Regions from separate parts of the Microbacterium sp. G2-16M genome, predicted to be linked through region 2. Evidence: predicted binding sites of a transcription regulator. Region 2 holds the regulator's gene; the other holds the start of a gene.
The links. Region 2 encodes HrcA, which represses chaperone genes, less so after heat shock. Its sites were predicted from a motif close to TTNGCACTCGNNNNNNNCGAGTGCNAA; they were not measured.
Positions count from the first base shown of each region.

Region 1: the regulator HrcA is predicted to act here: its motif matches at 1,724-1,750, upstream of groES (co-chaperone GroES).

Region 1 covers NZ_CM147897.1:1,312,488-1,315,664, reverse strand. Annotated here, with positions in the region: gene AC0L6F_RS06310 (hypothetical protein) at 1-88, opposite strand, end outside; gene AC0L6F_RS06305 (hypothetical protein) at 69-503, shown strand; gene AC0L6F_RS06300 (class I SAM-dependent methyltransferase) at 506-1,696, opposite strand; gene groES (co-chaperone GroES) at 1,845-2,141, shown strand; gene rarD (EamA family transporter RarD) at 2,223-3,164, shown strand.
Region 2 covers NZ_CM147897.1:337,571-340,747, reverse strand. Annotated here, with positions in the region: gene AC0L6F_RS01670 (16S rRNA (uracil(1498)-N(3))-methyltransferase) at 1-24, opposite strand, end outside; gene dnaJ (molecular chaperone DnaJ) at 28-1,143, opposite strand; gene hrcA (heat-inducible transcriptional repressor HrcA) at 1,197-2,225, opposite strand; gene hemW (radical SAM family heme chaperone HemW) at 2,326-3,177, opposite strand, start outside.

The DNA.
Region 1 (3,177 bases), 970 kb from region 2:
GTCCGGAGGACTCCGTGCCGCCGAAGCCGCCTCTGCCGCCCAAGACATCGAAGACGTCGAAGCCGCCGGTGACGCCGGTCGAGACCACCGCCCCGACCCCGGACGTCGACGCCGACGCGGGCGCGACGGCGCTGCCCGGCGCCCACCAGGGCGGGTTCCAGCGGCTGCCCACCGCGCCGGTGGACGTGCCCGCCACCGACAGCGGGCCCGCCGAGGACGGGGAACCGTTGCCGGAGGCGCAGTGGGTCACCTCGCATTCCGCTCCCCGCAGCCTCGCCGGCGGCGCCCTGACGATGGCCGTCATCGCCCTGATCGTCTCGTTCTTCGTCGGGTGGGGGTTCCCACTGGGCCTGGTGGCGATCGTGCTCGCGATCATCTCGCTGCGCCGCCCGCGCGACAGCACGGTCGTCGCCGCCTGGGCGCTGGCCCTCGGCATCCTCTCTGTGCTGTACAGCGGCGGATGGCTGCTGTGGGCGGCGGGCCAAGCGGGCCTGGCCGAATAGCCTCAGCCCACGCGGTCGGCGAGCAGCGCGAGGCGCCGGTCGCCCACCCGGGTCAGGATCAGCGTCGCCGATCCGTCGCCGGACAGGGTGAGGCGGCGGCGGAAGACCGCCGGGTCGACGTCGACGCCGCGCTTCTTTATCTCCAGCGTGCCGATCCCGTGCGCCCGCAGCGCCGCGCTGATCGCCTTCGGCGTCGCGGCCAGGGTCTCGCGCACGCGGAACGACTGCACGAACGGGCTGGTCAGTGCCGCGTCGCCGGTGATGTACGCGATGCGCTCGTCCAGCATCCCGCCCTCCAGCTGCCGGGCGACGTCGCCGATCAGGCGGGCACGGATGACGGCCCCGTCCGGCTCGTGCACGAATGCGCCGAGCTCCCGCACCGGAGCGTCGTCGGCGTCCGCCGACGCGGTCAGCTCGTGGGTCTGCTCGCCGCGGAGAACGAGCGCTGAGCGGCGCACGCCGTCGCGGGCCAGGCGCCCGGTCCACACGACGAGTTCGACGACCGACCCGTCGGCGCTCACCCACTGGGTCTCGGCGGCCTCCGGCAGCCGGTCGCGGTCGTGACCCGGGCCCAGCTTGATGCCGGTCGGGATCCGCTCGGCGGTGGCGAACGCCCAGTCCAGGGACGGGGAGTAGTCCTCCGCCGCCACCCGGTGCGTCTCGCGGTGGCCGGCGGTGCGGCGGGCCGGGTCCAGCCAGAGCGCGTCCGCACCCTGGAGATCAGTGGCCTCGGCCTCCCCCTGCGCGACCGTGACCGCGGCGCCGAACGGCGCCAGGTTGTACGCGGCGATCGCCGCGGTGACCTCGTCGGCGTCCACCGCCTGCACGGTCACCCCGGCCGCCGCGAACGCCAGGGCGTCGCCGCCGATGCCGCAGCCCAGGTCGGCGACCCGTCCGATGCCGGCGGTCCGCAGCCGATGTGCGTGATGGGCGGCCACCGTGAGCCGGGTGGCCTGCTCCAGTCCGGCGCGGGTGAACAGCATCCGTGCGGCGAAGTCGCCGAACTTCGCGACGCCCTTGGCCCGCAGATGCGCCTGGCCGACCACCGCCGACACCAGGTCGGGGGAGTGCCCGGCCTTGCGCAGACGCGAGACCGCGCGGGCGGCATCCGCCGTCGAGGCCACCGGGCCGAGCTCGTCCAGCAGGCGCAGTCCCTCGGGCGTGAGCAGCGCCGTCAGCTCGGACATCTCCATCCCTCCAGGGTAAGGGGACGTCATCGGTTGGCACTCGCGTTGCGTGAGTGCCAACTGATGCCTAAACTGGGATCAGCACTCGACAGGTTGGAGTGCTAACGAGTCTTCAGTCTCAACTCGGTAGTTCACACACAGGAAGAGGTAGACCGTGTCGGTTTCCATCAAGCCACTCGAGGACCGCATCGTCATCAAGCAGGTCGAGGCCGAGCAGACCACCGCGAGCGGTCTGGTCATCCCCGACACCGCGAAGGAGAAGCCCCAGGAGGGCGAGGTCGTCGCCGTGGGTCCGGGTCGCATCGACGACAACGGCAACCGCGTTCCGCTCGACGTCGCCGTCGGGGATCGCGTGCTCTACAGCAAGTACGGCGGGACCGAGGTCAAGTTCGGCGCGGACGAGTTCCTCGTCCTGTCGGCGCGTGACGTGCTGGCGGTCGTCGTCCGCTAGTCGTGACACGACGAGGGCCCGGATGCTGCGGCATCCGGGCCCTCGTCATTTCCCGGTGCCGCGCGAGCCTAGGCTGGACCGGTGACACCGCAGCAGACCCGCCGGCAGCCGAACGGCGCCGTGCGCGGCGGTGTGTACGCGTTCTTCGCGTACCTGCTGTGGGGGCTGTTCCCGCTGTACTTCCTCGCGCTCCTGCCCTCCAGTCCGTGGGAGGTCGTGGCCTGGCGGGTGCTGCTGACCCTCGTCTTCTGCGCCCTCGCCCTCACCGTCACGCGCGGCTGGGGTCGGCTGGCGGCGGTCCTGCGGCAGCCGCGGGTGCTCGGCTGGACGGCGGCGGCCGGTGTCCTGATCTTCGTCAACTGGACGACCTACCTCGTCGCCACCCTCAGCGGTCACGTGATCGAGGCGAGCCTGGGCTACTTCATCAACCCGATCGTCACGGTGCTGCTGGGCGTGCTGGTGCTGCACGAGCGGCTGCGCCCGGCGCAGTGGGCGGCGATCGGCATCGCCCTGATCGCCGTCGTGGTGATCGTCGTCGGGTACGGCCAGGTGCCGTGGATCGCCCTGCTCCTGGCGTTCTCGTTCGGCACCTACGGGCTGGCCAAGAACCGGGTGGGCGGCTCGGTCGATGCGGTCACCGGACTCACCCTCGAGACCGCCTGGCTCACCCCGGTGGCCGCCGTGATGCTCGTCTGGGTCGGCGTGACCGGCGGGCTGACCATGGGCTCTGCCGGACCGGTGCATGCGGTGCTGCTGTCGCTGGCGGGGGTCGTGACGGCCGTTCCGCTGCTCTTCTTCGCCGCGGGTGCGCGCCGGGCGCCGCTGAGTCTGATCGGTCTGCTGCAGTTCCTCACGCCGATCCTGCAGTTCCTCACCGGCGCGTTCATCCTGCACGAGGACATGCCGCCCGAGCGCTGGGTCGGCTTCAGCCTGGTGTGGGTGGCACTGGTGGTGCTGTCGGTCGACTCGGTGCTGAACGCGCGTCGCCGACGCGGCGTGGCGGATGTCGCTGAGATCGCCTGAACGACGGATGTCG
Region 2 (3,177 bases):
CGTCGTGACGAAGTGCAGGGGCACGGATCAGCCGTTCCGGAACCGGTCGCGCAGCCGCGCGAACAGGCCCTGCTGGAACTCGGCCAGGTGCGGGCCGGGCGCCTTGGTCTTCTTCTTGAAGTCCTCGATCAGCGCGCGCTCCTTCGCGTCCAGCCGGGTGGGGGTGACCACGTGCACGCCCACCCGCAGGTCGCCGCGCTGCGAGCCGCGCAGCGGGGTGATGCCGCGCCCCTTGATCGTCAGCACATCGCCGCCCTGCACGCCGGGCCGCACCTCGAGCTCGACCGGGCCGTCCAGCGACTCGATCGTGGTGGTCGTGCCCAGGATCGCGTCCGGCATCGACACCTCCAGCGTGGCCAGCAGGTCGTCGCCCTCGCGGCTGAACACGTCGTGGGCAGCCACATGGACCTCGATGTACAGGTCGCCGTTGGGCCCGCCCGCCGGCCCCACCTCACCCGAGCCGGGCAGCTGCAGTCGCAGCCCCGACTCGACACCGGCGGGGATGTCGACCGAGACGGTGCGCCGGGAGCGGACGCGTCCCTGGCCCTGGCAGGTCGCGCAGGGGTACGGGATGGTGGTGCCGTACCCGTGGCAGACGGTGCACGGCACGGTGGTGACGACGTTGCCGAGGAGGCTGCGGACCGTGCGCTGCACGTTGCCGGTGCCGTGGCAGATCTCGCAGGTGACCGGCGAGGTGCCCGGCTGACAGCACGATCCGTCGCACGTCTCGCAGAGCACCGCGGTGTCGACCTCGATGTCGCGGTGGGTGCCGAACACGACATCCCCCAGGTCGAGCTCGACGCGCACCAGCGCGTCCTGTCCGCGCTCGCGCCGGGAGCGCGGACGGCCGCCGCGGCCGCCGCCGGCCGCGCCGAAGAACGTCTCGAAGATGTCACTGAACCCGCCGAAGCCGGCCTGCCCGCCGAACGGCGAATCGCCGCCCATGTCGTAGCGCCGGCGCTGCTCGGGATCGCTGAGCACGTCGTACGCATGGGTGACGGTCTTGAACCGCTCCTCGGCGTCGGCGCCCGGATTCACGTCGGGGTGCAGTTCTCTGGCCAGCCGGCGGTACGCCTTCTTGATCTCGTCCGCGGTCGCGTCCCGCGACACGCCCAGTACTGCGTAATGGTCCTGGTCCGCCACAATCGCCTTCCTGCCCACGCCGCCGGCGCGGGATCGTCCTGTGTTCCGTGCGCTCAGCGCGACGATTCGTCGTCTTCGAGCAGTTGGCTCAGATAGTGCGCGACGGCGCGAACCGCCGCGAGATTGGTGGGGTAGTCCATCCGGGTCGGACCCAGCACCCCGAGTCGCGCCCGCGCGCCGGTCGCGTCGTAGTCGCCGGTGACGATGGATGCCTCGGCCAGGCCGAACGCCTCGTTCTCGCGCCCGATCGAGGCGGCCAGCCCCTCACGGTCGGCGACCATCTCGCTCATCAGCCGAAGCAGCGTGACCTGCTCCTCGATGGCCTCCAGCAGCGGATAGATGCTCCCGCGGAAGTCGGCTTCGCTGCGGGCCAGGTTCGCGGCCCCGGCCATCAGCAGCCGGTCCTGGCGGAACTCCTCGAGCTCCTCGGCGACCACCCGCAGCACGGCCACGAGCACCGCGTCGGCGGGCGCCGGATGCAGCGGCAGCGCCGCGGCCACCGCCTGGGCGCCGTCCCGGACGCTCCTCCCGGTGACCAGCGCGGAGACCCGGGCGCGCACGTGCGCGACCTCGCTCGGCTCGGCGCCGTCGGGCAGCGAGACCACCCGCTGCGAGACGCGACCGGTGTCGGTGACCAGGATGACCAGCACCCGACCGCCGAGATCGACGAGCTCCACGTGCGAGACATCCGCCCGGGCGAACGACGGGTACTGCACGATCGCCACCTGCCCGGTGAGCCGGGTGAGGGCGCGGACCGTGCGCGAGAGCACGTCGTCGAGGTCGGTGGAGCCGTCCAGGAACACGCTGATCGCCGCCCGCTGAGCGGAGGTGAGCGGGCGCAGGCGGGCCAGGTGGTCGACGAAGACCCGATAGCCCTTGTCGGTGGGCACCCGGCCGGACGAGGTGTGCGGAGCCTCGATCAGCTCCTCGTCCTCGAGCAGCGCCATGTCGTTGCGGATGGTCGCCGCCGAGACGCCGAACGCATGCCGGTCGACGATCCGCTTGCTGCCGACGGGCTCACGGGTCTCGACGAAGTCCTGCACGATGGCCTGCAGGACCTGCAGTCCGCGCTCGCTGACCATTCGTGCTCCCTTCCGTCCGCGCTGCTGGCACTCTGGTTCTCCGAGTGCCAATTCTACCGAAGTTCGCTGATGGGCAGGTGCGGGCCGGGGCGGTGTCGTCTCACTCCGTGAGCGCGCGCACCACGGCATCCGCCAGCAGCCGCCCGCGGAGGGTGAGCACGACGCGTCCGCGCAGAGCCTCGCCGCCGTCGATCAGTCCGTCGGCGATCAGCCCGGCCACCGCCGGCCGCCGCGACGCCGGCAGCGCCGCGGTGGGCATGCCCTCGCGGATCCGCGTGCGCAGGAGGACCGCCTCGAGCCGTCGAGCGGCCGCATCCGGCCGCTCCCGGCCGGCGGCCGGCGACTGCCCGGCCGCCACCCGCTGCGCGTACGCCGCCGGATGCTTCACGTTCCACCACCGCAGCCCGGCGACGTGGCTGTGCGCGCCGGGGCCGAAGCCCCACCAGTCGTGCCCGCGCCAGTAGGCCAGGTTGTGGCGGGAGCGGTGCGCGGCGCCGCGTGCCCAGTTCGACACCTCGTACCAGCCGAACCCGGCGGTCTCCAGCATCCCGTCCGCCAGCTCGTACATATCGGCCTGCAGATCGTCGTCGGGGGCCGGCGCCTCGCCCCGGCGGATCTGCCGGGCCAGCTTCGTGCCCTGCTCGATGATGAGCGCGTACGCCGAGATGTGGTCGGGCTCGAGCCCGAGCGCCGTCTCGATCGAGCACCGCCAATCGTCCAGCGATTCGCCGGGCGCCCCGTAGATCAGGTCGACGCTGACATCGAGCCCCGCGCTGCGGGCGGCGGCGACCGCGGTGCGCACGTTGGCGGGGTCGTGCGTGCGGTCCAGCGCCTGCAGCACAGGCCCGACCGCGGACTGCATCCCCACCGACAGCCGCGTCACCCCGGCGGCGGCCAGTATGGCGGCCACCGCCTCCGTCACCGTGTCGGGGTTCGCCTCGACGGTGATCTC